3 regions of the Shewanella inventionis genome follow, and region 1 is predicted to be linked to each of the others. Evidence: predicted binding sites of a transcription regulator. Region 1 holds the regulator's gene; each other region holds the start of a gene.
The links. The regulator sigma-54, encoded in region 1, starts transcription at its own class of promoters, with help from an activator protein. The targets are predictions, from matches to a motif close to GTTGGCACGNNNNTNGNNT.
Positions count from the first base shown of each region.

Region 2: the regulator sigma-54 is predicted to act here: its motif matches at 901-919, upstream of K8B83_RS19930 (DUF4097 family beta strand repeat-containing protein).
Region 3: the regulator sigma-54 is predicted to act here: its motif matches at 2,786-2,804, upstream of K8B83_RS01645 (DUF1328 domain-containing protein).

Region 1 is NZ_CP082926.1:1,181,162-1,191,669, forward strand. Features, by position in the region: gene K8B83_RS05405 (hypothetical protein) at 1-79, shown strand, start outside; gene K8B83_RS05410 (diguanylate cyclase domain-containing protein) at 49-1,377, opposite strand; gene K8B83_RS05415 (ABC transporter substrate-binding protein) at 1,381-2,370, opposite strand; gene K8B83_RS05420 (transposase) at 3,288-3,539, opposite strand; gene K8B83_RS05425 (hypothetical protein) at 3,559-3,711, opposite strand; gene K8B83_RS05430 (hypothetical protein) at 3,967-4,158, shown strand; gene K8B83_RS05435 (HPr family phosphocarrier protein) at 4,472-4,741, opposite strand; gene rapZ (RNase adapter RapZ) at 4,761-5,624, opposite strand; gene ptsN (PTS IIA-like nitrogen regulatory protein PtsN) at 5,621-6,064, opposite strand; gene hpf (ribosome hibernation promoting factor) at 6,067-6,354, opposite strand; gene K8B83_RS05455 (RNA polymerase factor sigma-54) at 6,380-7,864, opposite strand; gene lptB (LPS export ABC transporter ATP-binding protein) at 8,008-8,739, opposite strand; gene lptA (lipopolysaccharide transport periplasmic protein LptA) at 8,736-9,314, opposite strand; gene lptC (LPS export ABC transporter periplasmic protein LptC) at 9,301-9,861, opposite strand; gene kdsC (3-deoxy-manno-octulosonate-8-phosphatase KdsC) at 9,858-10,409, opposite strand; gene K8B83_RS05480 (KpsF/GutQ family sugar-phosphate isomerase) at 10,424-10,508, opposite strand, start outside.
Region 2 is NZ_CP082926.1:4,439,980-4,450,487, forward strand. Features, by position in the region: gene K8B83_RS19930 (DUF4097 family beta strand repeat-containing protein) at 16-819, opposite strand; gene yjjX (inosine/xanthosine triphosphatase) at 1,069-1,635, shown strand; gene K8B83_RS19940 (GNAT family N-acetyltransferase) at 1,619-2,128, shown strand; gene K8B83_RS19945 (NADP(H)-dependent aldo-keto reductase) at 2,270-3,310, shown strand; gene K8B83_RS19950 (aminotransferase class V-fold PLP-dependent enzyme) at 3,411-4,670, shown strand; gene K8B83_RS19955 (SufE family protein) at 4,708-5,169, shown strand; gene K8B83_RS19960 (membrane dipeptidase) at 5,195-6,376, shown strand; gene cysC (adenylyl-sulfate kinase) at 6,458-7,081, opposite strand; gene K8B83_RS19970 (SLC13 family permease) at 7,127-8,851, opposite strand; gene cysN (sulfate adenylyltransferase subunit CysN) at 8,855-10,297, opposite strand; gene cysD (sulfate adenylyltransferase subunit CysD) at 10,346-10,508, opposite strand, start outside.
Region 3 is NZ_CP082926.1:342,613-353,120, reverse strand. Features, by position in the region: gene K8B83_RS01660 (phosphatase domain-containing protein) at 1-281, shown strand, start outside; gene K8B83_RS01655 (ArsJ-associated glyceraldehyde-3-phosphate dehydrogenase) at 340-1,350, shown strand; gene arsJ (organoarsenical effux MFS transporter ArsJ) at 1,357-2,568, shown strand; gene K8B83_RS01645 (DUF1328 domain-containing protein) at 2,901-3,074, shown strand; gene K8B83_RS01640 (hypothetical protein) at 3,179-3,373, shown strand; gene K8B83_RS01635 (diacylglycerol kinase family protein) at 3,442-5,085, shown strand; one part of gene K8B83_RS01630 (IS630 family transposase) at 6,681-7,141, shown strand; one part of gene K8B83_RS01630 (IS630 family transposase) at 7,140-7,716, shown strand; gene K8B83_RS01625 (sigma-54 interaction domain-containing protein) at 8,629-9,990, opposite strand; gene K8B83_RS01620 (ferritin family protein) at 10,251-10,508, shown strand, end outside.

The DNA of each region.
Region 1 (10,508 bases):
GTATGAGTGGCAAGGTGTAGAATATTATTTTGACTGGAATACTCAAACTTACGAATTAGCTAACGCTGAGACACCATGATCACCTGCAAAGTAGCAATATTCAATACTATTGTCTGCTTTGGCTTGGTACATGGCCGTATCGGCTGCGCTAATCAACTCTCTGCTACTGATCCCATGTTTAGGGAACACGCTAATGCCAATGCTGGCTCCTACTTGTAGTGTGTGGGGGCCAATATCAATTGGTTGTTTTATAATGTTTAGCAGAAGTGTTAATTTTTGATCAATATTTACAGGCTCCGCAAGTAAATCCAGCCACACAACAAATTCATCTCCCCCCAATCTCCCCACTATGTCTGTTACTCTTAGGTTGTTTACTAAACGCTGAGCGAGGGTAACGATTACCTCGTCTCCAACACTGTGGCCCAAGGTATCGTTAATTTGTTTAAATTTATTTAAATCAATAAATAATAATGCAGCTTGATCATCTGAGCGTAAATCTCTGGCGATGGCATTGTCTATTTTTTTAATAAATGCCCGTCGATTATATATACCGGTTAACTCGTCATGTTCGGCCAAAAAAACAAGCCTATCTTGTTGCTCTATCAGCTTACGGGTTTGTCGATCAACTTCTTGTTTTAAGCTGTCTTTTTTGACCGTAATTTGTGTCAATGAGTACTTCATATTATTAAAATTACTGGCCAATGCAGACAACTCGTCATCATCACTAAATACTATCCGACTGGTTAAATCGCCAGATGCGAGTGCTTCCATACCCTGATTTAATGAATGTAGACCACTTCTAAATCGGGCTAGCGTCATAAATGACCATACAGTAATGAGCCCTGCTAACAGTAATAATATTGCTCCAACTAACCATAATAATGATTGCTGTTTAATTTTGGCTTGTTTGATTGAAAGTTGATGCAAGTTAAACATCTCTTCAGTCATTTCTTCAATAACCATGCTGTATTTAGCTTTAAATAAACGTTCTGCTGTCAGTTTTACTGATTCGTCGACATGTGCATTGTGATTATTGTTTTGCGCGTTAATCAGTGCCCTTACATTGGTATTAAGTCTGTTGAGGTTTTGGATGATAATTTTTTGTTGTAAATCCCAATCGATGTCGTGTGATAGTTCTGCAGCCAATTCAGCCTGGCGATTGTTGAGTTCTTGTAGCCCTTGCTTATCTGTATATTCTTGGTATAGCCATAACTGGCTTCGTAGGCTGTCGATACTCAGTTGTAGCTTCATTGAAAAGTTGAGTTGTCGATAAATTTGTTGTTGATAGTTATGAACCTGAATGAGCGACAAGCCAACAATTAATGTCAACATTGAGCACAGTATTGCTGTGAGTTTAAGTCGCTTTGATAACATCATAACTTACCAGCCGGCCTCTTTATTGTTGAAGGTTTCAAGTAATTGCCGATCAAATATTTGTCTAAAATCGACACGGTTCTCTTTCGGCACTAATTGGTTATCAATGGCCCATTGACTTTGGGTTTGAATGTTAGAAAAAAGGGCGTTACTCAGTGAGAGTCTAAAAGTATAGTCTGCCCATGAATATTCGAGTTGTGACGATGGTATTTCTAGAACTTGGCTGAGTAATTCTTGAGATTGCTTTGGGTGTTTATGAATGTAAATAGTGGCATCACTGATGGCTTTCAATAATGCTAGTTTGCGGTTGGTATCAACTTTGGACTGTTTAAGCCCAATTAAATTAAAAGAAAGATGATATAGACCACGACTATTTATAATTTCAGGTGATTGTTCAATTTGTTCCGATATGTTGTAACCAAGCGGCTCCCAAGCCGAAATAATGTCTACCTGGTTATCAAGCAACGCTGGCATGAGTTGAGTTGATGTTAAGTAAACGCGTGTTATGGGTAAGTGAGTTTTGTTATACATGATCAATAAACTGTCTAAAAAAAACTCACTGGCACTGCCTTTGATAATGCCAAGCCGAGCTCCCGCGAGATGATCAAACTGGCGATATTTTTCTGGGGTTAAGCTGAGTAATTTAACGTCATTGTCTGATTCAACAAAACTGGCTAGTACTGAAAAGTCTGTACGCTGAAAACTATTGAACATGACCACTGTTTCTGAAGCTGTTGCAAAATCAACTTCTTTATTGATTAATGCGTCAAAGCATTTTACGCCACCATCAAATCTAACGAGCTCTACTTTGAGATTATTCTCGGTAAAATAACCCATTTTTTCAGCTATAAAAAAAGGAGCTGATAAGGGCGTATTCGACACCGCTATGGTAATAGGTGGTGCGGATTTAGCCGCTTTAGTGTTTGGTTTGGTGGCGTGATCACAGGCAACAACATAACTGAGTATGCTGACGAAGAAAATGCCCAAGACACGCATATTAGGGACTCTAGCCATTAATTACTGTCAATCAATATTAGGTATGGTTAATTGTAGTAATAGTAACAACTTTTGGTAGAGATATAACCGCAAAAATTGATTTTATGAATAATATCAATCGATAAAGCTAGTTATAAAGTATTAGTAAAATAAAGTTAGATACAACTTACGGTTTGATAACGTCGAAATCGGGCCGAGACCTCTGTTGTTTTGGGATAGCTCTTTCAAGGATATTTTTGCAGCGAACCTTGTTTAGATTGTTTACTCGCTGCGGGTCACAACAATTTTAATCAAGCCATATCACGAAAAATAAAGCCCCACAGCATCCTGCTTTGGGGCTTTTGCTTGCATTGTCTGTGCTTTGTTTACACTTTTGTTTAAGCCACCTTAACTTTCTAAGAAGATTTGAGTGGTAACGTAAACTCAATCCAGCCTATGGCATGAATAAAAATGACGTTATTGGATATAGAGTCTGGGGACCCAATAACGCCTGAACTGTTATGCTCGTTGCAACGGTGCAACTCACGGTAAAGCAAATAAAGCGGCAAGGATGCAAGATATTGTGCGCTTATTGTTATTAGTCTGCTTTGCTGTGTTATCGACGTGCTGGGGGCGAGTTGATAATACGTTCAAACATCCTTGCCATAACTTAGGTAGAACAGCGTTGTACTAATCACACTTTGTCTACTTGAATAAAAATGACGTTATTGGATATAGAGTCTGGGGACCCAATAACGCCTGAACTGTTATGCTCGTTGCAACGGTGCAACTTACGGTAAAGCAAATAAAGCGGCAAGGATGTAGATATTGTGCGCTTATTATTAGTATGATTTTTGTTGCTATTTGCTTTGTACTATCAGTCTGCTGGGGAACAAACTGATAGCACTGTCATACATCCTTGCCAAAACGGTTGTTGTTTAGCTTGCCATTGTTTGTAGTTGTTGGCTTAATTGAGTAATTTTTTGCTGTAAAAGAGCGATTTCTGACATGATGGCTCCGCGATTTTCAGCTTTATGGTTTTCGCTATATTTGACCCATTTGTAAACTGTTTTAGCAGAAACACCATATTGTTTGGCAACGTCAGATAACAGGCGATTGTGCACTTTAACTTCGTTGATGACTTGATGTTGAAAGTCTGCTGGGTATTGTCTGGCAGTTGAAGTATTCATACGATTCATTCCTTACGCTTTATTTATACTTGTTCGAACGAGTTTCAACTTCGTCCCATTGGCTGCAACCAAGATGCGCTAAGAAAAAAATGTTTTGACGGCATTGTTCAACCAGCTTGGCAACGATGTGATTTGCTGATTGGATATTTTTACCTAGGTTTATTTTATTCATCGCTTTCTCCTACAACTGACAATGGACCGCTTAAAAAACAAACTACTACTTAGTAGGTATATAGCTCTATATGAAAAGCTCGTGCCAACTTTTTTAAAATATTTTTATTGATTAATATCAATTGCTTACTGATTTTTGCGTGTTTTTGGGTAAATTGACCTCTGATTTAATTGGTGCATTTGCACTAATTTGGTGAGCAGATCGATTAACCACAAAGTATTGGTATCAATTGAGGGGGCAGTATGGCTGGTATTTATGGCAATAAAAGGTCACGTTAATGACAATATAAGGACGTTTTCAGAGATTGCGGGCTTAGATAATGTGAGCTTAGGTAATGCGAGCTTAGAGATTGCGGGCTTAGAGATTACGGGCTTAGATAATGTGAGCTTAGAGATTGCGGGCTTAGAAATGACGCTGTATTGCTTGCATAGGCAATATTACTGGTGAACGACCAATATCAATCAGCACAAGAGTGTGATCATTCTTACTGGTTAACATCGCTTATAGCGTCGTTAGAAATTTTGAAGGTAGAACAACTAACTAGCTGCAAATTATGCCTTATTCTAAGCGATTTTCCCTACGCCATCTCTGATCACTTATTTAGCCTGATGGTATAAGATGTGCGAATTGGAACCCGCTTAACATAAAAGATCTTTGTTTATTTATACCACAGGCTTTATTAAGTTAATCATACTAACCTTATATATCATGAGGTTAAACTTACCACGCAATAAGCACTTAATGGTTTTAGCGTTTGGCTTTAGCAACATTCGTCGAACTTGTCGTTAATTAGGTTGCACACAGCGTCTAAAGCGGCTTCTGCGTCTGGGCCTGTGGCTGTCACTGTGATCATTTTACCTATTCCGCTTTCTAGCATAAGTAACCCGAGTACACTGGCTGCACTGGCTTGTTTATCTGCCTGGATTAATGTGATTTGGGCGTTGAAGTCTGCGGCCAACATGGCCAGTTTTGTCGCTGCACGAGCATGTAAACCCAATTTATTTGAGATAGTGACTTGGCGTTCTAACATTGTTGCTGCTCCGCGAGGGCTAAGGGTTATTTTCGTTAATATTTAGCTCTCTATGGCGTGCATTAACAGTGTGCTTACTGCCTTGCCTGAACCGTTTTGCCAGTTGATCGGTAATATAAACTGACCTATGTTGCCCGCCTGTACAGCCAATTGCAATCGTTAAGTAGCTGCGATTATTTCGCTCTAGGTGTGGCATCCAGGTCTCGAATAAATTTTCGATTTGCCAAATAAACTTATTAACTAACGGCTGACGTCCAAGAAACTCTTGTACTGGCTCATCAAGACCTGTAAAAGGCCTTAGTTCAATTTCCCAGTGTGGGTTGGGTAAAAAGCGCACGTCAAACATAAAGTCAGCCTCGGTGGGCATACCATGCTTAAAACCAAAGGACTCAAAATTAATCACTAATTCTTTATCTACACTGCCAAGCAATATTTGTCTTACTTGGTCACTAAGCTCGTAAATATTTAATGCAGATGTATCAACATAGTGATCGACAATTTTGGCGATAGGTTCTAATAAGCGGCCTTCTAACTTGATGGCTTCTTGAAGCGAAATTTGATTCTTTGATAGCGGGTGTAATCGGCGAGTTTCACTGTAACGTTTAAGTAAAACTTTGTCGCTGGAGTTTAAAAAGAAACTGGTTATCTCGGTATCAGGTTGTAGCATCGCCAGCTGCTCTTGTAACACTTTGCCTTGTTCAGCAATATTACGAACATCGACACTGATGGCCACCAAGTCATTACTGCCTTTTAATTGCGCCAGTAACGTGCCGATAAGTGGCAACGGGAGATTATCAACACAGTAATAACCTAAATCTTCTAGCACTCTTAAGGCGACAGATTTACCTGAGCCAGACCGCCCAGATACGATGACGAGTTTCATGCGGTGATTACCTGATAGAGTTCAGTTGAGTCGTGGATTTTACGAAGCTGTTTTAGTACTTGTTTGTCGCTGAGCTTTTGCGCCATTGATGACAAGGTACTTAAATGTTGCTGGCACTGATCGGCTGGCACTAACAAAGCAAACAGTATATCTACAGGCTGTTTATCGATAGCATCAAACTGGATTGGCTCTTCACATTTTATAAAAATGCCAATAGGGTGATCGATTGTTGTCAATCGGCCATGAGGTATCGCGATACCATTGCCTATACCTGTGCTACCCATTTTTTCCCGCGCGAGGAGACTTTCAAAAACCTCTTGCGAAGATAGGGTCGGGTACTGGGCAGCGACGATATCGCTGATAAGTTCCAGTACCTTTTTCTTACTGCCCGGTGTGGCACAGGTGGTGCATTCCGGCTGCAGGATGGTACAAAGTTCCATCGTTAGTGTTTTGTATACTTCTCTTTGTGTTTAATTACCTGACGATCGAGCTTGTCTATCAGGGCGTCTATTGCTGCATACATGTCGGTATGTTCTGACATGGCAAAAATTTCTCCGCCTTTTAGGCTGATTTTTGCTTCTGCTTTTTGTTGTAACTTTTCTACGTTGAGCACAACGTGAACATTATTGATCTGATCGAAGTGCCGTTCAAGCTTTGAAAATTTTTCCTGAACGTACTCTCGTAAAGATTCGGTTATTTCAACATGATGCCCAGATAGATTGATTTGCATTACACATCTCCATTGTTGAGTAAAATTATAGACTCTTACGTTGGTTTGAGGGCGGGATTAGCATTGCCTCACGGTATTTTGCAATCGTACGACGAGCAACGTTTATGCCCTGTTCTGCCAGAAGTTCTGCCATTTTGCTGTCGCTAAGTGGTTTTTTCTGGTTTTCTGCAGCGACCAGCTTCTTAATAAAGGCGCGGATTGCTGTTGATGAGCACTCTCCACCATCGTCAGTACTGACATGGCTGGAGAAAAAGTATTTTAGTTCAAATAACCCTCGTGGGGTGTGCATGTATTTTTGTGTCGTGACACGCGAAATGGTCGACTCGTGCATTTCGACTGCTTCTGCAATGTCGTTTAGTACCATGGGTTTCATGGCTTCTTCGCCGTATTCGAAAAACCCTTGTTGGAATTGCACAATACAATTGGCTACTTTTAATAGGGTATCATTTCGGCTTTCAAGGCTTTTGATAAACCATTTTGCTTCTTGCAAATGCCCACGAATAAATTGGGTATCTGACGGGTTTTTGCTGCTACGTGCCATGGCCGCATATTGTTGATTAACACCAATTTTGGGCATATTGTCTGGATTTAATTCAACAACCCAACGACCGTTCTTTTTAAACACGGTGACATCAGGGATGACATATTCATCTTCAGTTGCGGTAATCAATAACCCTGGACGAGGATTAAGTGACTGAATGAGGGTAATCGCATCGCGTAGTTCATCTTCTTTTAGACGAGTTTTACGCATTAATAACCTAAAATCGCGGCCAGCAATCAAATCTAAATAGTCTTTGATAAGCATGCGCGCATTATCAATATGTGGGGTTGAGTCGGCATATTGAGCTAGCTGAATGAGTAGGCATTCACTGAGATCGCGCGCAGCTACACCTACGGGATCAAAATGTTGGATCCGCTTCAGTACCGCTTGTACCTCGTCAAGTTCAATGCTTTCATCGCCCATTGCTTCTAGTATTTCTTCTGTACTTTGGGTGAGATAGCCGCGTTCATCGATGGCATCAATGATGGCTGTTGCAATGGCAAGGTCGGTGTCTGAAAACGGGGTTAAGTTTTTTTGCCACTCTAAATGTTCATATAACCCTTCGGTGGTTTCACCCTGAAAAGGCATATCGTCGTCACGCATGCTGGCGCTGCCTGAACCAGACATGGGTGATGCGGTGTAGACTTCATCCCATGTGGTATCCATGGGGAGATCGTCCATGGTTTCTTTACTGATAGATTCAGTGGTGTCGACGGTTGAAGTGTCTTTTTCTACACTGACATTGCTATTGTCACTGAAGTCGGTGTCTGATTGATCTCGGCTTTCTTTTAATGGATCTTTGGCTTGAGAAAATTCATCTTCTATTTCAAGCAGTGGGTTTGAGTCCAATGCTTGTTGGATTTCTTGCTGTAGCTCCAATGAAGATAATTGCAGCAAGCGAATGGCTTGCTGCAATTGAGGGGTCATAGTTAGGTGTTGACCCATTTTAAGTTGGAGTGACGCTTTCATTTACCGCTTATCCCTAGATGATTTCCATAAAAATAATAATTTCGATAACTGTAGTGGATTGCCACATACGTCGGTGTCATATAACGCTATTTCGGTATCGTTCAACGCAATGAATTAGATAGGTTAAAAGACTTATCACTTAACTATAGCTTGAATTGTTCACCTAAGTACACAGCTCGAACTTGTTGATTGCTCAAGATCTCATCAGGTGTGCCTTCTGCAATTAAATTTCCTTGACTTACAATGTAAGCTCTCTCGCATACGTCAAGTGTTTCGCGCACATTATGGTCGGTGATAAGTACCCCTAAACCACGGCTTTTAAGCTGTTGAATAATTTTTTTAATGTCGATAACAGAGATAGGGTCAACACCGGCAAAGGGCTCATCAAGTAAAATAAATTTGGGGTTGGCAGCCAATGCTCGGGCAATCTCTACACGCCGACGCTCACCACCCGATAACGACATACCCTGGCTGTCGCGAATATGGGTAATGTGAAACTCTTCAAGAAGGTGTTGAAGCTGCTCAATGCGCTCATCATTACTGAGTTCTTTGCGCGTTTGTAACACGGCCATGATATTGTCATGCACGGTGAGTTTACGAAAAATACTGGCTTCTTGCGGTAAATAGCCAATACCTTTGCGGGCTCTTAGGTGCATTGGATCTGATGTTAGATCATCGTTATCGATTAAAATACGGCCTTTATCGCTTTTAACTAATCCAACAACCATATAAAACGTTGTTGTCTTACCGGCGCCATTTGGGCCCAATAAACCTACTATTTGCCCCGTTTTAACAGTTAAGCTTACGTCTTTTACGACTTGGCGAGCTTTGTAGCTTTTGGCTAAGTTTTCAGCGGTTAGGGTAATTTGGGTCATGGTTTAATCTGCTTGTTAACTGGGATCTCGGGCAGCTTTTGTTTAGGTGCTGACTCGTCTTGGAAGTTTTCAGGCTGAATAATGGTGATAACACGATCTTGGCCTTTACCCGTGCTTTCAGCGATGAGCTCCTGGGCTTTAATATTGTATTTAATCAGGTTGCCCGTTACCTGGCTGCCAGCTTGGTCGAGTTTAGCATTACCGGTTAGGGTTAGCGTGGTTGTGGCAAGGTCATAGCTGATTTCGTTAGCACTGGCTGTACCGATTTTGCCATCATCTAATTCTTGAGAAAACGTTGCTGGTTTGCCTGTGGCGATTAGGCGTTTTGACGCGCTATTTTCTGGTGTAAAAGCGCGTAGCTCATCGGCATTAATGTTAATTGTACCTTGCACAACAGTAACTGGGCCGTTAAAGACGATTTGATTGTTTTTAATGTCGGCAGACTGGCTCACCGCAGCAATTTTTAGCTCTTGCTTTAGATCACCTTGTTTGGCCATTACTGGCATGCTCAGCATACAAAGTAAACCACTCAATAGCACAGCGGCATTGGCGCGATGTCGTTTATTGTGACTCATATGTTCCTTCTACTTGGCTTAGTAGCGATAATTTTTGCGAATTCAAGTCAGCATGTAGGCCTAAACCTTGAATCATAAACCCTTTACCTTTGATATACACCATATCTTGTGAACTGCCTATCATGGTTGATAAATCAAGGGCGACAGCTTGCGTTGTTAATGACTGTAAAGGCTCTTCGATATCTATGGCGTCGATAATAACATTATTTTCTAAGCTGACCTGATTGGTTTGTTTATTTAATTGACCTCTATCTGCGCTGAGTTGCCATTGGGCTTTGCCATTTTCTGGGTAAATTAAATAAACTGGCTCTGTAAAATGGGTGATGTCACTCGAAGCGTAGTGTTCCATGTGTTTTGCAGTCACTTTACTTTCTATAAAACCTTGCGCGTTGAATTCGGTCGTTTTAAGGTCATCAGCGATAAAGTCTGGGCGTTCGACACCCACAACTTGAATCGCATCCATTTCGCTACGTTTCACTTGTGTTTGCCAGTACAGCGCAAGTGCAAGGCCAAAAAAAGCAGTAATCCCTATGGTGACTCTGTTCATATACTCATACCATGGGCGCCAGCAAATTTGTCTTGGCTGAGGAGGAGTAGATCGGTGAGCTCACGCAGAGCGCCATGGCCACCATTGATACTGGTGGTCATATGGCAATGTTGTTTTACAAAGGGGTGACCATCTGCAACACAAACAGCAAGACCCACCGCTTTCATTACTGGCAAATCAACCATGTCGTCACCAATGTAGGCCACTTCGTCGGGCGTGACATTATATAAAGACAATAATGCTTCAAATGGCTCAAATTTATTATCAATACCCTGATAGATATGTTGCACACCCAAAGCTGTCATGCGGGTTTCAACAATTTTGGATTTACGACCTGTGATCACGGCAACATGAATACCGCTGGTGAGTGCGGAGCGTACGCCGTAACCATCACGAGTGTGGAATGCTTTTAATTCTTCGCCTGCATTACTTAAATAAATTCTGCCGTCAGAAAAAACGCCGTCTACATCGCAAATCAGCAGTTTGATTTTTTTAGCACGTTGCCAAATATCGTCGCTGATGGGGCCGTAAAATCCTTGATGAATCATTGTGTCTGACATGGTTAAATAACTCCTGCTTTAACCATATCGAGCATATTGAGTGCGCCGATAGGTTGATGATGTTGGTTTACGACAATCAGTCCGTTA
Region 2 (10,508 bases), 1.6 Mb from region 1:
TAAAAACAGTTCACTTTACTTCACGACAATGGGGCCATCAATATCCTGGTAATTAACACTCCCCGAGCCAGCATTAACGACCTCAAGCCCTTTGCTATTATTAACATTAATGCTGCCAGAACCATCACTAATGGTGACTTGGCCTTGCACCTGACTAATATGAATTGAGCCAGAACCATCAACAAGATTAACCCAGCCATTAACGTGATCGATAGTTATCGAACCTGAACCATCTTTTAAGACTAAATTACCCTTAGCATGGTTAATCACCACAGAGCCAGAGCCATCATCTAGGGTAAGTTCGCCAATGTTATTCATCACTATGCTACCACTGCCGTCATCAAGATTGATGGCAGCTGAAACATCATCGATACGAATAGATCCTGAACCGTCGGTTAGATCTAATGCTAAAGTGCTCGGTACTTGAACACGTAAATCAATATAGGGCGACTCTTGCATAAACCCATCAGACTCAATGCTAGCAACCAAAAAGCCCTTGTCGCCTTTTTGAGTCAGGGATAAATCCATGTCAACATCGTCAGCATCTTTGTCAGTGTAAATATCAGCGCTGACCTTAATTTGCGTTAAGCCGTCGACACCTTCAATAACTAATTTACCCGCACCAGTATTCGCCACTAATTGAGTAATCTCGCTAGCATCTAAGCTTAATTGTTGTTGTGTCAGGGTTAAATCGGTATCAGTTAACATCGAATCAGCCACACCAAACACTGACTCTGCTTCACTTTGAGAAGCGCCAAATAGCGTTGCGCCTAAAATTAACCCCACAGTCACACTCACAGTTGCAATACGAACAGACATAGTATTAATTCCTTTTATAAACACATAAAAATAGATTAGGCTTTATCGTATTCGTCTGCGACCGCCGTTATATAGAATCTATAGCAGGTTTCATGCCAAACACTAACATGCTGTTTTATAATAAATAAAAAGTATAAGCTAATTTTAAATTAGCATATTTAACCAACTAATTATCGAGTTACACAAAAATTAGCCAATATAACAACGGTAAAAACGCCTTATTCTTTTTGACATTAAGAAGCACTTTTTATGACCACATCTTCAACACCACAATTTATTGATGTTATTGTCGGCTCTACCAATCCGGTAAAAATTAATGCCGCCAAAAATGCCATTGCCCAATATTTTCCAAGCAGCACCATACGCTGTCAGGGTATGCATGCGCCCTCGTTAGTGGCAGAACAACCTATGACCGAAGCAGAAACAAAATTAGGTGCAATAAACCGCGCGCGATATTGCCAGCAACAGGCTCAAACTGCCGACTTTTATGTTGCAATGGAGGGCGGTGTAGATCAATTTGATCATGGTCCAGCCACATTTGCTTATATGGCCATTATCAGTAATAACACCTTATCTGTCGGTCGCAGTGCCAACTTACCTTTACCACAGATTATTTTTGATGCACTGGAAAATGGTGAAGAGCTCGGCCATGTAATGGATCGACTATTCAATACTGAAAACATTAAACAAAAAGGCGGCGCAATTGGTTTACTGACACAAGGTTTAGCCACAAGAGAAAGTATTTACACTCAAGCACTAGTGCTAGCAATGACCCCTTTTGTTAATGCGGAATTATTCAATGACTCAAACCACTAAACAAATCACCCATGCACATTTGCACATTCGCCAACTCACACCAGCAGACAACGCAGCGCTAGCACAGGTTATTCGAGATGTGTCGGCAGAATACGGATTAACGCCTGATAAAGGTTTTAGTGTGGCAGATAAAACCCTCGACTGTTTAAGTGAGGTCTATCAACCTGAGGGATCACAATACTGGGTGATTGAATACCAAGGCAATGTAGTTGGCGGCGCAGGCGTTGCTCCACTCGCCGGCAATGATGGCGTATGCGAATTGCAGAAAATGTATTTTAGTCACGTTATTCGCGGTCAGGGCATGGCAAAAACATTATCACGTCAATGTATTGAGTATGCAAAGCAGCAAGGCTACCAATCCATGTATTTAGAAACAACCGCCGTGTTAGGTGAAGCCCTAGCACTCTATAAAAAATTGGGGTTTCGCCACTGTCAGCACTTAGGGCAAACCGGCCACGATGCCTGCGAAATCGCAATGATCTTAGATTTATAGCTTAACACGTTGCATTAATCTCCCGAATGCGTTGCTTTAGATTGTTTTTTAAGCGGTCCTCACCTAGCAGCCTGATAGCGCTTTGCAAGTAGATAAAAGCTTGGTAGCCTCAGATTAAGCACATTCCATAGGAGGAAGATAATGGAATATCAACGTATCGGACACTCAACCCTTGAGGTCAGTAAAATTTGCCTCGGGACAATGACTTGGGGCGAACAAAATACCCAAGCACAAGCTTTCGCGCAACTCGATTACGCCATTGGGCAAGGTATTAACTTTATTGATACCGCCGAAATGTACCCAGTACCTCCCAAAGCCGATACTCAAGGCGAAACTGAACGCATTTTAGGGCGCTATTTAAAAGCCCAAGGCAATCGTGACGAGCTCGTTATTGCCAGTAAAATTGCCGCGCCTGGTGGTAAAGGCGACTATATTCGTGACAACATGGCCCTCGACTGGCGCAACGTTCATCAAGCAGTCAATGACTCTCTTACCCGTTTACAAATCGACACCATCGACTTATACCAGGTGCACTGGCCAGACCGAAATACCAATTTTTTTGGCGAGATGATGTATGAGCACGATGAAGATGAGCATTACACCCCAATTTTAGACACCCTTGAAGCCCTCGCAGAAGTCATCAAACAAGGTAAAGTTCGCTATATCGGTATTTCAAACGAAACCCCGTGGGGCTTTATGAAATACCTAAAACTGGCTGAAAAACATGACTTGCCACGCATCGTGAGTGTGCAAAACCCCTATAACTTGCTTAACCGCAGCTACGAAATTGCCATGTCTGAAATTAGCCACCGTGAAAATGTGCCGTTACTGGCCTATTCGCCATTGGCATTTGGCACATTAACGGGTAAATACGAGAACGATCAATGGCCAGAAGGCGCACGTCTTACGGTATACAAACGATTTGCTCGCTACAACAGCACGCCCGTTGCATTGCAAGCCACTCAGGCTTATATCGACCTTGCACGTGAGTTTGACTTAACCCCAACAGAAATGGCCTTAGCGTTTGTAAATAGTCGCAAATTTGTGGCGGCTAACATTATTGGTGCAACAGACTTGCATCAGCTCAAACAAAATATCGACAGCCATAAAGTGACATTGTCGGCTGAGTTAATGGCCAGGATCAACGAACTGTCGGCGCTGTATCGCTTTCCTTGTCCGTAAATTCACTCGTAACGTAGCGCAAAGGCCACAAAACCTTGCAATAGGCATCAAGATCACTGAAGATCTTGATGCCTTTTATTTTAAAAAGAACCCAATACTGATGAAATCGACATCACCAATTCCGTCTCAAGCGCCATTTGATCACCAAGCCATTCGCGATCAATTTCCGGCATTAAAACAGACCATAGGCGATCATCACTTGTGTTATTTAGACACCGCAGCCACCAGCCAAAAACCACAAGCCGTGATTGATGCGATGAACGAGTATTATCAACTCAACAATGCCAATGTGCACCGCGCAGCACATCAATTATCAACCCGAGCAACTCAGCAATATGAAGCCGTTCGCCAGCAAGTGGCTCACTTTATTAATGCCTCAAAATCCCAAGAAATTATTTTTACTCACGGCACTACCGAATCAATCAATATGGTGGCCTACGGTTTAACGCCACAATTCACCCCAAACGATATCATTTTAATCGACACAGCAGCGCATCATGCCAACATAGTCCCCTGGCAAGAGCTCGCTAAGCGTTCGGGGGCGACAATCAAGCCAATACCGCTAACCGCAGATGCACAGCTTGATATCAAGGCCTATGAACAGCTACTGCAAGCCAAACCAAAGCTAGTTGCCTTATGCCACGTATCAAATGCACTGGGCACAGTTAACCCCATTAACGACTTAATCGCCATGGCAAAAAACGCAGGGGCATTAACCTTAGTCGATGGCGCCCAAGCAGTCGCCCACCTTGATGTCGATGTACAAAACACTGATTGCGATTTTTATGTGTTTTCAGGCCATAAAATGTACGGCCCAACAGGAGTGGGGATTTTATATGGCCGCTTTGAACAATTAAATACATTAACGCCAATGCTTACCGGCGGCGAAATGATCAAAACCGTTAGCTTTGATCGTACTGAATACGGTGAGCTGCCAAACAGGCTTGAGGCAGGTACGCCAGCAATTGCTGAAGTCATAGGGTTAGGCGCTGCAATCAGCTTTTTGCATGGTTTGCCACGAGAACACATTCATGCACACGAGCAAAAATTAATGCAGTACTTACAAGCACAATTGCTTAACCTCGGTGATGTCAGCTTGTATGGTATTGCAAACGATAAGCGCCAAATCAATGTGGGATCTGTTGCCTTTAACTTGGCAGGTGAGCACCATCAAGACGTAGGGATTTTATTAGATCAACAGGCCATAGCAGTGCGATGCGGTCATCATTGTGCCATGCCTTTAATGAATGAGCTTAACTTGGCAGGTTGTTGCCGTGCGTCCATCGGCATCTATACTAATAAGCACGATATTGATCAATTTATCCAAGCGTTAAATACGGTAAAAGAGTTACTGTTATAACTTGGCAATTAAAACGTTTTATGAGACAACACAGTTAATGACACTAATAAGTCCAAAAAATATACCCGACAGTCAGCTATTTACCGACTTACCAGCCGACGTAATTGCCGCGGTAAACCACATAGAACAAGCTAAAAACTGGCAAGATAAGTATCGTCACATCATGCTACTGGGTAAACAATTACCGACATTAGCAGATAATTTCAAGCAAGCTGACGCTCAAGTTAAAGGCTGTGAAAGCCAAGCCTGGTTATACCATCATCAGCTAAACGGCCAACACTATTACCTCGCAGACAGTGATGCGAGGATTGTAAAAGGGTTAATTGCAATTTTACTGGTAGCAAACCAAGGTAAAACCACCGAACAAATTAACCAGTTTGACGTATCGCACTACTTCGACACATTAGGATTAAGCGGTCAATTAAGCCCATCACGTACGAATGGACTCGCCGCATTAGCAAACGCAATTAAGCTCTACGCAAACGGTGTTATCACCTAATTTCTGGCAAAACTAAGGAATAATAATGACTCATAAAGTCTGCAACCCAACACGCCGCAACATCATCAAAGGCCTTGGAGCAGCCACATTATTAAGCCCACTTTGCACGCTTTCAGCCTGGGCCGCTAAGCCTCGACGAATATATATAGATGGACTGTCCTTTTTACCTAGCAATATTGCTGACGTAAAAGCGTCAAAACTTGATGGGTTTATTGCTGATATCTCGGCAATCGAGACCATAGAACAAAGCGATGGCACCCAAAATTATAAGCGCACCTACCAGGCTTGCATTAACAGCATAAAACAAGCTGCCAATACAGTTAGCGCCAATCCAGATACTTATTTACAAGGGTTAACGGGTGCAGACATAGACAAAGCAAGAGCTCAACAACGCACCGCTGTATACTTTCAAATCCAAGGTGCTGATTGTGTTGAATCCGATGGCATATCAACCAATGGCGACCTTCCGCTTTGGCCACAACTAGACTCACTGCATCAACACGGGCTGAGAGTTCTACAACTGACCCATCATTACGGTAATCGCTTCGCTGGTGGTGCCTTAGACAACGATGGACATCAAGGCCTTAATAATCCGCTAACGCCTGCAGGACGTGCACTAGTAGCAGAACTCAATCGCAAAAACATACTAATTGATGTCAGTCACGCAAGTGAACAAACAGCGTTAGACACCATAAAAGTAAGCCAATCACCCATAGTACTTAGCCATGGCGCAGCAAGACATTTTGTTAATCATGCGCGCTGCTCATCAGATGAAGTCATTCGTGCAATTGGTGACAATGGTGGCGTATTTGGGGTCTTTATGATGAGCTTTTGGCTTACAAACAAGCCCGTACCAACCATAGAGGATTATATCAATCAACTTGAATATATCGCTAAAATTGGTGGAGTAGATTGCGTGGCGATTGCCAATGATTTTCCACTGCGCGGCCAAGAAAATCTTTTAGCATTAGAGAACAACAATAACGAAGGCGTAAAAGAGTACCTTGACTGGTGGCACAGCCTACAAAGTAAAAACGTACTCGGTTTTGACGTAGAGCCTAAACACGTAGTGATCCCAGAGTTTAATCATATCGACCGCATGAGCCGCATCGACGACGCCCTCAAAAAAGCCCGCTTTAAATCATCAGATCGCGATCGTTTTATGGGCGGAAACTGGCAAAGAGTGATGAAAAAGGTGCTGATTTAACCTCTGGTAAAAGTAAAAAGGCTGAATAGTAATATTCAGCCTTTTTTTAATTATTTGTTAAATGAGGTTAACATTCGCCGTTTAAATTCCCGCGCCAGCAATTTGCCTCGGTGGGTTTAACACCTCAATGGCTTTTAAATAAGCTAATAAACCATTCACTTGAGTTTCAAGATCGCCTTTGCTGGTATCAATGGTTAACTCAGCAGATTCAGGCACTTCGTAAGGAGATGAAATACCGGTAAAGTTAGCGATTTCACCTTTACGAGCTTTGGCATATAAACCTTTAGGATCTCGCGACTCACACACGCTCAATGGCGTTGATACGTGCACTTCAATAAACTGACCTTGAGGAAACAATGCCCGCACGCGATCACGTTCTTGACGTGTCGGAGAAATAAATGCCGACAACACCACCAAGCCAGAATCCACCATTAATTTAGATACTTCCCCTACACGGCGTAAGTTTTCATCACGATCTTCGAGGCTAAAACCTAAATCTTTACATAAACCGTGGCGAACGTTGTCACCGTCTAATAAATAGGTATGAAATCCGTGTTCAAATAACGCTCTCTCTAATGCCCCCGCAAGCGTAGACTTGCCAGAACCAGACAAACCAGTGAACCATAACAACACTGGGTTTTGGCCTTTTTGCGCGCCACGGGCAGCTTGGTCTATCGAATGTTGATGCCAAACAATATTGCTCATAATAGCTCCTGATCTACGGCAATATATACCGCATTAAAACTCATACTAAAACGGGAAAAAATACGGTACAGACAACAGTACAATCACAGAATAAAGAATCGATAAGGGTAATCCTAAACGAACAAAATCACTTAACTTATAATTACCTGCGTTGTATACCATCAGGTTAGTTTGATAACCGTAAGGAGAAATAAAACTCGCACTGGCGCCAAACACCACAGCCATAATAAACGGGCGAGGATCAACGCCAAAACTCATTGCTATTGCATAAGCCACAGGGAATGCTAACGCAGCTGCAGCATTGTTGGTTATCAGCTCTGTGACAACTAGCGTGATAAAATACACACCCACAAATGCAGCAAACACACCATAGCCGTTAAACACACTCAATAATCCCTGGGCCATTTGGTCAGCCAAACCAGTAGTCACCATTAGGTTTGCTAACCCTAACGCACTGCCAACAATAACCACCAATTCAATTGGGAACCGGCGCTTAAGTTCTGTTAAGGTCACAGCCCCAATAGCCACGTAACTGAGTAGTAATAGCACCAACCCTTTTGCTAATGGCAATAACTCAAAAACACTTGCCAGAATAGTTAACGCGAATCCCGCTAATACCCAATTGCCACGCTTTTCATCTAAACGAACACTCAAATCTAAACCGCTAATGGCGGCAAAGTCTGTGGTCAAATTAGGGCATTTTGAAAAACGATCGCCTGGCGTTAAGAGCAGTACGTCACCAGGTTGTAATACGATGTCACCTAGCCCACCTTTTAGCGGTAGATGACCACGACGAATCGCCATAACCGCTGCGTCAAACACTTCACGAAATCGAGAATCCTTTAAAGTCGTCCCAACCAAGCTCGATGATGGTGCTAATACGGCTTCGACTAAGTTTTGTCCTTTAGCGTGCTGCTTGCCAAACCACTCTAAGCCATCAAATTGATGCAATAATTCAACCGACTCAACTGCACCGCTAAATCGCAATACATCATCAGCTTGCAAAACCAGCTGTGGTGGCACAGGGCAAATACGAATACCGCTACGCTCTAACTCAACTAAATAAAGTTTTTTTAGTGCCCGCAAGCGGTTATCAATTACGCTTTTACCGACTAAACTTGATGTTTTAGCCACATGCGCTTCTAGTAAATAAGGCAGTGATTCATCTTCCGATTCTTCACGTCTATCCGGCACAAAATTAGCTAAAATGGTTAATAAAACCAATCCACCCACAACCACCAACGCACCGACTTGCGAAAACTCGAAAAAACCCAATGGTTCTAAACCTGCGTTTTCAACAAATGAGTTAACAATTAAGTTAGTTGAAGTACCAATTAAGGTTAATGTGCCCCCGAGAATAGCAGCGTAATTGAGCGGTAATAATAACTTAGCAGGGGCATGAGCCTGATTACGGCGCACAACACCAATTAACGAGGCCACTACAGCGGTATTGTTAGTAAAAGAGGACAATAATGCTGTCGACACCCCCAGTTTAGCTAAGGTTGAAAATAGCGAACCTTTACCAATCACTTGACTTAATTTGCCCAATAAAGAGGTTTTTTCCAGTGCTGTGGCCGCTAGCACCAACAGTACTAAGACAATTAAACCATTATTGGTAAAACTGCCCAGAGTGGTACTTAAATCGACCAATCCGAGCATGTAACATAACAATGAAGCGAAAAAAAACATGGCGGCCGGTGTAGCAAGCCCCGCAAGGAGTCCACCGACCAATGCTAACAAGATAATCGCTAACAACCATATTTCGCTCATTGATTATTTTCCAAGCAGACTAATATCACGAGCATTCCAGTGTGGAAAATGCTTACGCACTAGGGCATTAAATTCAATTTCAAATGCACTAAATTCAGTGTTGGTTTGCTTTTCACCTTGATGACCACTGACCACCATAACAGCGGCCACTGTCGCATTCGATAAACGATCGATTAGGATCATTCCACCGGTGTCACGCACCAGGCTATAGGCATCTAAAACGACAGATTCAGTTAAATCTAACTTAACCCGTGCAATGGTATTTAAGCTCAACGTCGTCGCAGCGCTGCGCTCAAGTGTATTAACGTCGGTAACGTATTCGATTTCACTCACAACGGCCTGGGTCTTCTTACCCGCGACTTTTACATCGTATAACTGACCAATTTGTAATGGCTTTTCATCCATCCACACTAAGTCTGCCACGATATGATTAGCTATTTCTGGCGCGCTGTCAGGTTTCGCCAATAAATCACCACGAGAAATATCAATTTCATCTTCAAGTGTGATAGTCACAGCTTGACCAGCTACAGCCTCTTGTAGATCACCATCAAATGTCACAATGCGTTCAATTTTACTGCGCTTACCTGAAGGTAGTGCAACAACCTCATCTCCAACCTTAAGCACACCCGACGCTAACGTACCTGCAAAGCCACGAAAATCCAAATTAGGACGAGACACATATTGCACAGGGAAACGAGCGGGTAACTCACTGAGTTCACGTTGAGTATCAATGGTTTCAAGCAGTTCGAGTAAGGTACCACCTTGATACCATTCACACTGAGTACTGCGGTTAACCACGTTGTCGCCATTTAATGCCGATAACGGCACATAATGAATGTCTAAATCACCAAAGTCTTTTACAAAATGAGCGAAGTCAGCTTGAATTTTATCAAACACTGTTTGATCAAAACCGACTAAATCCATCTTGTTAACTGCGACTACAAAGTGGCGTAAACCAAGAAGAGAAGCAATAAATGCATGACGCTTAGTTTGCGTTTGAACGCCGTAACGTGCATCAACCAAAATCACGGCCAAATCACAAGTCGACGCCCCAGTAGCCATGTTACGGGTATATTGCTCATGGCCCGGCGTATCTGAAATGATAAACTTACGTTTTTCACTAGAAAAGTAACGATAAGCCACATCAATGGTAATGCCTTGCTCACGTTCAGCTTGCAAGCCATCAACTAATAACGCTAGGTCAATCGCTTCACCTGTTGTGCCCATTTTTGCGCTGTCGTTTTTTAAGTTTGCTAATTGGTCTTCATAAATCTGAGCGCTATCGTGCAATAAACGACCAATCAAGGTACTCTTGCCGTCATCAACACTGCCACACGTTAAAAAGCGTAATAAACCTTTATTTTGCTGTAACGCTAGGTATTCTTTTACACCGTGCAGCTGTATCTCTGCTGCCATACGGTCTGTATTTGCTGTTGCTTTATCCATCATCTCTCTCACTCAAATTGTGTCTAGTGGCGTTGTCCGCAGGGGCTATTAGAAATAACCTTGACGTTTCTTGTGCTCCATAGATGCACTCTGGTCTGAATCAATTAATCGACCTTGGCGTTCACTTGAGCGAGTCAGTAACATCTCTTCAATAATTTTTTCTAACGTATCGGCTTCAGATGGCATTGCCGCCGTTAACGGATAACAGCCT
Region 3 (10,508 bases), 840 kb from region 1:
CCTGGGTGCAATTGCCCATTTTAGATGACGCCGCACCGGGAGATGAATTTGAAGCAAGCTGGCTTAAACATAAAGCGCAAATCTTAGATTTGATGCACAACCAGGGCACCATCGCCGTGCATTGCAAAGGCGGCTCTGGCCGTACAGGGCTAGTAATTGGGCTCATTTTAGCCAGTTTAGGTTGGCCAAAAAACAAGGTTGTTAGTGCTGTGCAAGCACTAAGGCCAAAAGCATTAGCGCACCCAGTACAGCGCGAATATTTTGATGGGTTTACTCTTTGATCTTTTTTATAAAAGACTGCTGGTTAATAAGCCAAATAACACAATGTAGGACAATATTATGACGATTAAAATAGGTATTAACGGCTTTGGCCGCATGGGACGTTTATCAATGCGCGCAGCATTCGATTGGGACGACGTGGAAATTGTGCACATTAACGATCCCGCTGGCGATGCCGCAACGTTAGCCCACTTAATGACTTTCGACTCAGTCCATGGCCGTTGGCATCACGAGGCGACACACCAAGGCGATGCGATTGTAATTAACGGCAAAGCCATTCCATGCACTCAAAACAAAGCCACTCAAGATACTGATTGGTCAAAGTGCGATGTGGTGATTGAAGCGTCGGGAAAAATTAAAACCAAAGCGTTACTGCAAGCTTATTTAGATCAAGGCGTTAAACGTGTGGTGGTCACCGCACCGGTTAAAGAAGAAGGCGTGCTCAATATTGTAATGGGCGTGAACGATGACCTCTATGATAAAGCAATCCACCCGATAGTCACGGCGGCGTCTTGTACCACTAACTGTTTAGCGCCAGTGGTAAAAGTAATCCACGAAAAAATCGGCATTAAACATGGTTCGATGACCACAATCCACGACATCACTAACACTCAAACCATTTTAGATGCACCGCACAAAGACTTACGCCGTGCACGTGCTTGTGGCATTAGCTTAATCCCCACCACAACGGGGTCAGCTACCGCCATTACCCATATTTTCCCTGAGCTTAAGGGCAAGCTTAATGGCCATGCGATACGTGTACCGTTAGCCAATGCTTCAATTACCGACTGCGTATTTGAAGTGGCGCGCGGCACCACAGTAGAAGAAGTGAATCAACTGCTTAAACAAGCCGCAGACACTGAGCTAAAAGGCATTATGGGCTATGAAGAACGCCCGCTTGTATCAGTGGATTATAAAACAGATCCGCGCTCAAGCATTATTGATGCTTTGTCGACCATGGTGGTTAACGACACCCAAGTGAAGCTATACGTGTGGTACGACAATGAGTGGGGATACGCTAACCGCACCGCTGAGCTTGCCCGCAAAGTCGGCCTAGCAGATAAGGAATAACCCAGCATGGGGCTGTTATCACTGAGCGCATTGCCGCCACAAATTAAACAATACCTGATCATTACCGGTAATTATTGGGCGTTTACCTTAACCGACGGCGCATTGCGGATGCTGGTGGTGTTGTACTTTCATCAGCTTGGTTACAGCCCGCTTAACATTGCCATGTTGTTTTTGTTTTATGAAATCTTTGGCGTGGTAACAAATCTAGTTGGCGGCTGGTTAGGTGCAAGGTTAGGGTTAAATAACACCATGAATATTGGTTTAGGGCTGCAAATTGTCGCCCTTGCCATGTTAACCGTGCCAGCGGATATGCTCACTGTTGTGTATGTGATGGCGGCGCAGGCCTTGTCTGGTATCGCCAAAGATCTCAATAAAATGAGTGCCAAAAGCGCGATTAAAATGCTGGTGCCAAGTGATGCTCAGGGTAAGTTGTATCAGTGGGTCGCGATTCTTACAGGGTCTAAAAATGCCTTAAAAGGTGTTGGCTTCTTTTTAGGCGGCTTATTACTGACACTACTTGAGTTTCGCGGCGCGGTGATCGCAATGGCGGCTATGTTGACGCTAGTGTGGCTTATGAGTTTGCTCACTTTAAAAGCCGATTTGGGCAAAGCTAAAAACAAGCCTAAATTTACTGATATGTTTTCAAAAAGCCCGGCGATTAACATGTTGTCGGCGGCGCGGATGTTTTTGTTTGGTGCTCGCGACGTGTGGTTTGTGGTGGCATTGCCTGTGTTTTTAGCGGTTACATTTCAATGGGACCATTGGTGGGTTGGCGGCTTTATGGCTAGCTGGGTCATTGGTTACGGTATTGTGCAATCTTTTGCACCGTATTTTACCGGTAAAAAACAAGGCAAAGTCCCTAGCGGGCAAGCCGCTTTTATGTGGGCGGGTTACTTGTTACTCATTCCTGCTGCGATTGCATTAGCACTGCATTTTGACTTTTATATCCAGCAGTCATTAATCGCCGGTTTATTGTTATTTGGTGCGGTGTTTGCGATTAACTCATCGCTGCATAGTTACCTAATTGTGAGCTATGCCGGTAATGATGGCGTGTCACTCGATGTCGGTTTTTACTACATGGCCAATGCCATGGGACGCTTAATTGGTACGGTGCTTTCGGGTTGGGTATATCAGCAATATGGCCTTGAGGCATGTTTATGGATCTCAAGCGCATTTGTGACAATAGCGGCGGTGATATCCGTTAAATTACCAAGATAAACATGCGTTAAATCATAAATCAACGCCATAAAAAAAATAGGGTTGCCATTGTTGGTAGCCCTTTTTTATATCTGTTTATTGCTTATTAGCTTGGGCCTGAAACTCTTACCGAGTTGTCGGTAAATATTTCCCACTTCGTGGTACTCCGCAGATTGTATCTATTACACTCATAATAATTAAATATATATTAATCAATATATTATGCTTTATTTTCGAAGTTGGCACGATGCTGGCTTTAGTAAATATACCAACAAAGAGAAATATACCATGTACGAATATCGTCTATTTATATTCAGTACATTAAAGACAAACCGTACACCAAGGAGGTTTATATGTTGGGCTGGACATTAATGTTTTTAGTGATAGCCGTTATTGCAGGTTTATTAGGTTTTAGCGGTATTGCGGGTGCAGCAGCGGGGATCGCTAAAGTTATTTTCTTTATTTTTGTGGTGTTGTTGCTAATTTCACTTGTATCGAATGCATTGCGTGGTAAGTCACCTCGATAAATTAATCTAAAAAATAATCACGGCACATTGATTCATTAAGCGTATGTCACGCTAATTGGCACGTTAACCGTAATGAGCTTTTTACCATCATCAGGAGATGAATTATGAAATTATTAAAATTAATCACAATGGCAAGTTTAATGGTACTACTTACAGCGGGCTTATCAGCATGTTCAGATAATAAAGCCGAAAATGCAGGTGAGAAGGTCGATGAGATGATGCAAGATGCGGGTAACGCGGTTGAAGATGCTTGTGAAGATGTAAAAGAAGGCATGAAAGCCGAAGATCCTGACTGTTAATAATATCACGGCACTCAAGCATTAGGCATGAGTGCCGCTTTTGTTATTTCACTTAAGGAGGACAGATTATGCCGACCCAAATCCACATTAAATATTATTACACCCTTGGTACTTTTATCGCATTGTGCCTATGCATCGCATTGCCTTATGTAGTGCTGCAAGTGGTGTTTGGCTGGGTGGCATTGTCATTAGCTTTAGTCAGTTCTGCTTATTGGTTTAATAGCGCAGGGATTTTTCGTAAAAGCCAAGACGGCAGCATTCCTTGGTATATCAGCTGGAGTTTTGTGCCTTTTTTAATGGGCAGTCAAGCGTATAACGCGTGGGCTAGAAAGCACGACAAAGTGCCTGCTATCCAACAAATAGACAAGCAACTGTATTTAGCGTGTCGCTTGTTTCCAAGCGATGTTGAGCAACTTAAACGTGAAAAAATAGGTGCTATTTTAGATGTTACCGCCGAGTTTGACGCACTTGAATGGACCTTGGTCGATGAGAATATCGAGTATTTAAATATTCCGGTGTTAGACCATAGCGTACCCACAGTGGCGCAAGTCAATCAGGCGGTAAACTGGTTACATAATCAAGTTCGCAAAGGCAACAATGTCGTGGTGCACTGTGCCTTAGGCCGAGGTCGCTCAGTGCTTATGTTGGCCGCGTATTTAGTGTGCCGCGATAAACAACGTCAGTTTAGCGATGTGCTTAAAAGCATTAACGAAATTCGCCAAACCGCCAGGTTAAATAAATGGCAGTTAGCTGGCGTTGAAACTATGTATCAACAGCAACAAATTACTATCCATAAGCAAGCCTGGTTAATTGTTAATCCGGTATCGGGCGGTGGTAAGTGGCACAACGAAGCTGCTCATATTAAACAAACCCTTTCGCGTTATTTTCAGCTTAAGGTGTTGTACACCACCAAAGATAAATCGGCAGTGCAATTGGCCGAACAAGCTAAAGCGCAAGGTGCCGATATCATCATTGCTTGCGGCGGCGACGGCACTGTTAACGAGGTCGCCTCGGTGTTGGTTGGCAGCGATATTTATTTAGGCATTATCCCCATGGGCACAACTAATGCGCTAAGTCATACCTTATTTGGTGCTACGAGCAAGTTAATCCCTGTGTCGCAGGCGTTAGCTATTGTAATTCAAGGACATCATCAACGCATTGATACCGCGGTGTGTAACGACAGCATTATGTTGTTGCTGGTGGGCTTAGGGTTTGAGCATAAAATGATCCAAAAAGCCGACCGCGAAACCAAAAATGACATGGGCCAGTTAGCGTATTTAACGGGTTTGTGGGAGGCCATTGATGAAAATCAGTCGTTATCAATCCGCATGCAGCTTGATGATGGTGAAACCCACATTGTCGATACCACCAGTTTAGTGGTTGCTAATGCCGCGCCATTTTCCAGCGTGTTAGCACAGGGTAATGGTGAGCCTATTATTAATGATGGTCTGCTAGACATCACCTGGATTGAGGCAAGTGACACTTCGCCGCAGCAATTACTCAGTATGACCGAGTTATTGTTTGCTGGGTTAACAGGCCGTCGCGATCAACAAGCTGAGAATAGTGCGATTCATCATCAGCAGGCCAAAAAAGTCTATTTAACAACGGATGCTCAGTGTCAGTACGTGATTGATGGTGAGCTGTTTGAGGCTGAAGATATGCGTATTGAGGTGAAACCTAAGTCGTTGTCTGTGATGATTCCACAGGGGTGATTCTTTTTACGGGCTCGAATAGTCTGGCCTAATTAGTATTGAGTCAGCTTAATCTATACCAATGATTCATCGGTATTAATTGCCTGCCGCAGGCTCCGTGCAGATGATTAAGCGAGACGCCGCAAGCACATCCATGTGGGCTTAACCAAAACATCCATGTTTTAGATACTCGCTGACTCATCTGCACCTGTCATTATCTCTCTTCGATTTAGCCTCTTTGTTGTCTGAAGGTAAGCTAAAAGCATAGAATAAAAGTTTTTGGTGTCATGGTTTAAATTGTTGAATTTGTTGTAAATGTTAAACTAGTTTGTGTGGTGGTTCTGCTGGGGTAATTTAACTCTGGCCTGCGGCCATTAAGGTCGTGGCGCTTCGTCCACGACAGGGTGAATAAACGTTAGTTTAACTCAAGTATATCTATATGGTTCGGTTATTTAAATTTGTCGTCCCGGCAATGTTTTTGAGCCGGGATCCAGGTGTTAGCTTTGTACTTATGGCCTGCGGCCACTAACGACGTGGTGCTTCACACATTGCAAAACATATAGCTGTAAGGTTTTATTTGGCTTCAACATGGCATTCACTTACCGACACGCGCTAGTACATCCATGTAGCTCGACCGACCCGTCCATGGGTCGGACGGTCGGCTCGCAAACCACCATGATGAAGCTGTCAATGTTTGTTTTATCAGCAAGTTTTAAAGAATAGTTTAGTGAGGTGCATGCGTTAGCCAGCTCACGTGTTCTTTTATAAAGAGTCTTCAACGACCTCAAGTTCAGGGTTGAATTTAGGCATTTGAAAGCTAAGACCAACTGGTTTTTGGGCAGAAGCTTGTTAGCTACTATCTCATCGCCCCAACTATAACGTCATCCCGGCAATGCTTTTGAGCCGGGATCCAGGTGTTTGTTTTGATTTTACTTATGTCCTGCGGCCACTAACGTTATGAGTTGCTGATGTGTTTTTTATTGCACGCTTGGTGCCATATGTTAAGTTTGGTTTATTTTGGAATAACACCTAGCAAAGGTAAATAGCTTGATGGATGTAGTCATAATTGTTTGTTGTATCGTGCACTTATTGGCATTTGTGAATTTTGAGCTGATATTGAGAAGAGATGCGAAAGGTAAGCATATTGACTTAAAGGACTTTTCATATTTCCAGTTTAGATTTATCGTCAGGCCTCTCATAAATATTCTGATCCTAAAAGCAGCTGTACCTACAGCAGCTATGACAGGCGCGGTTCGCTTGTTTGCTTTAACTCACTACTTAATGATTTGCGTGATTATCGTTTATCAGCTTAAAATTTTGAAGATTATATGATTTATCTAACTCGAAATTAATTTCTATTGAAAGCTTAAACACATACTGTTGTTAAAGCAAAGCGACAGTACGTGATTGATGGTGAGCTGTTTGAAGCTGATGATATGCTTCTGAGGTGAAACCTAAGTCGTTGTCTGTGATGATTCCACAGAGGTAATTTTCATTTTATGGCCTACGGCCACTAACGTCGTCCCGGTAATGCTTTGAGCCGGGACCCAGGTGTTATACCATTCCGCGAAAAAATGTGATCTAATTGCTATATCCGTTACTCACCTTTTTTAGCAATGAAACAACACACCAGTTTCGAATTAATCAGGCTATCCAAGCAAACAGCAGATGCCCGAATGCGTTTGCGATTATTGGCCGTAGCACACTTTCTTGAGGGAGCGAATAGAACTCAAGTCGCTGCTATGGCCAAGGTCAGTCGTCGGATTGTGAATCAATGGATCAGCAATTATTTAAGCCAAGGTCTAAGTGGTATTGAGAGTAAAAAGTCTTCAGGCAGACCACCGCGATTAACAGACGAGCAAGCCAAACAGTTAACCCTGATGTTGACAGAGGCTGCCAAATCAGAGGCCGGTGGTAGACTCACTGGTCAAGATATACGACGCTATATATTGAGCGAGTTTGGTATTTCGTTTCACCTCAATCACGTCTATAAAATACTTTATAAACTCGGATTTAGCTGGCTTTCTAGCCGTTCTAAACATCCGAAACAAGATGTTGAAGTCATGGAGGCTTTTAAAAAACTTCCCCTTGTCAACGATCGTTGACATCCCTGTTTTTGTGTCGCCGGCTGATGTAGATATCTGGTTTCAAGATGAAGCGCGTATTGGTCAGCAAAATACCACCACCAAACTTTGGGCTGAAAAAGGTACCCGTCCGCTCGCAGTGAGGCAACAGCAATTCGAGTATGTCCATCTTTTTGGTGCGGTTTGTCCGAGAAACGGAGCAACTGAGGCCTTCATTTCACCTTGCATCAATAAAGAGGTAATGCGACAACACTTAGGACAAATTTCCTTGGCGACATCAAGCGGGCGCTATGCTGTCGTGATTATGGATGGCGCGAGTTGGCATGCTAATGATATTGCAGATGATTTTGAGAATCTATCTATCGTAAAGCTACCGCCTTATTCTCCGGAATTAAACCCAATTGAGCAAGTGTGGAGTTGGTTAAGGCAGCATAAGTTAGCTAATCGTTGCTTTGAAGGTTACGAGTCAATAGTTGATGCCTGTAGTGAAGCGTGGAATGCATTCATTGAAGATAAAGAGCGTGTGAAAAAAATGTGCCATCGACAATGGGCAACAATGATCACTTAGTTATGCGGAATGGTATTATGTTTGCTTTTGTGTTTACTTATGGCCTTCGGCCACACCAGATCTAGAGTGGCCAACGAAAGTAAGTCGCTACACTAGATGCTATCTAACTCACTTTTGAACGGAAGATTTTATAAAACTTAACTCAGACTAAATTGAGGTGCTAGGCAACGATACTCAATGAAATCACTTCTATGACACGCGGTAAACCCATCCATGGGCGCTCTGCGAAAACATCCATGTTTTCGAAGGTCATAGCTGCGATTACATCCGCCGTATGGATATCTTCGATTTAACCTTGTTTGTCATTGAAAGATCTATGCATTTCTGGATGTTTCCATAAAATAAAGATCGGACAAAGGTTGGTTTTCAAATAACGTCTAGTATCCAAAATACCTCGTCATCTCTGTGTTTCATTAATAAATCTATCCGTGTTTGAAACGTTTTGAGCAATTTTCGTGGCGACGTTTTAACTTTATTTGTATCAATATCTCAGATTCAACCGCATTGTTAAACCATACTGCTTTCGGTTACTTATTCATCATGTTAATTCAAACTCTACTCTTTTAAGTTTGCAGATTAAGTAAACATTGATAGGGGCATCATGGATATTTGCGAGCTGACCGTCCGACCCATGGACGGGTCGGCCGAGCTACATGGATGTACTTGCTGCGTGTCAGTGCGTGAATGCCATGATGAAGCCATAATAGTAAACGTTACAGATACATTCTTTGTTGTGGGGTGAAGCGCCACGACGTTAGTGGCCGAAGGCCATAAGCACAAAGCTAACACCTGGATCCCGGCTCAAAAGCATTGCCGGGATGACGATATTGGTGTGTCCCGGCTCAAAAGTATTGCCGGGATGGCTAGATTCGTGGATTTCAACTCAGAATCACTTCTGGGATGATGAGTTTCTTAATCTTCTGAGCTGGTTTGATCTTCGTATTTGCTCAGTTTGTTGTACAAGGTTTTGACACTAATACCGAGCTGCTTCGCGGTGTCATTTTTATTGCCGGCGGTTTGATCTAACGCTTGATAGATTGCCACTTTTTCAAGTTCATCTAAACGCATGCCTGCGGGGATTTGTACATCGTCTTCAACTGACTCGGCCGACTGCTCTAACGGGGTAATATTGATATGGTTTACATCAATAATATTGTCGGCAAGAATGTAAGCGCGCTCGATTGCATGCTTTAACTCTCGCACATTACCAGGCCACTTTTGTTGTTGAATAAGGGCTAAAGCATCATCAGTAAAGGTTTTGCTGAGCTTTTCTGCCGAGTTACGATAGGCCAAAAAGTGCTGAGCTAAGCCGCTTATGTCGTCACCTCTGTCACGTAATGGCGGTACGCGAATTGGAAAGTGGGCTAAGCGAAAGTATAAGTCCTCGCGAAATTGTCCTTGCTCAATAGCCTTGGCGGGGTCGCGGTTGGTGGCGGCCACGATGCGTACATTGGCCTTTTTGACCTTTTGGCTGCCCACTTGTCGATATTCGTTATTTTCAAGCACCCGCAACAACTTCACTTGATGCTCGAGTGGCATTTCGGTGACTTCATCTAAAAATAGCGTGCCACCTTCAGCTTGTTCAAATACACCTGCATGATCTCGGTGTGCCCCAGTAAAGGCACCTTTTACATGACCAAATAACTCGCTGTCGACTAATTCTGGGCTTAATGCGCCACAGTTAATGGCAATAAAAGGCTCGTTTACTCGGCTGCTGGCTAAATGAATCGTATTGGCCACCAACTCTTTACCGGCTCCGCTTTCGCCAATAATAAGCACATTGCTTTCGGTTACTGCCACCTTACGGGTGGTGCGATACAGTTTATGCATGGCGCGCGATGAGCCCACAAGCAGACCATATTGGTCTAGCTCGCTTGAAAATGGCTGGTGTTTTTTAGCAGATAGTGTCGCCAGATCTTGGGCAAAGTCTTGTAAGGTGTCGTCAATCAGAGTCATGTCGTAAGGCTGGCGAAAATGATAACCCGCGCCTGTGGCCATCAGCTTATCGAGATTCGGGTTGGGTTTGCCTTCGCTTAAAAAGATAAATTCGATATCTGCCATTAACTCACTGTTGGCGATATCAACATAATCTTGTTGGCTAAGATTGGCGAGTTCGATAATGGCCACATCGACGGCGTTGTCTTCAAGTTGAGCCAGCCAAGATTGATCGACGCTACTGGCTATTTTATTGAAATGCTGGCAGCCGGGAACTTGTAAAAGCTGGGCTTGTGTTTGCGGCTGGCGCAAATGGTAAAAAAGTACTGGACGACCCATGTCGATATTACTCCCTGTCTATTAATACTCAATGTCAGTCAATGGTGTAAATTTGACAATCAAAGGCGGTAATTCTTTCCTATTCGACGCTTGTCCTGAAAGTGAAATGTCAGCATAACAATTTAAAATCAACAGTTTAATTAAACTTTGTCAATGTGTATGAATTATGCAAGTCATCATAATGACTCAATATGACATTTATTAGCAAGTTACGATACAAGCTAACAGTAAGCGTTACTCGATCGTAAGGAGATATGACATTGAATAGCAAACGAACTCACGAGGTGATGCATGACGGTAGCGACTTATGGTTAATCAATGAAGCCATCGATTTATGCCAGGCGGGGCAACAATTTTATACCCAGGCAACAGAAGGGGCTGACGACTACAATTTAAAACGGATTTTTAGGCATATGGCAGAGATCAGAAAAACGATGTTAAGCCGACTCACAGCATTGTTTAAACAAGTTGAACCGCGATACCCGCAAACAATTGAAAGTATTGATACGTTAAGGCCG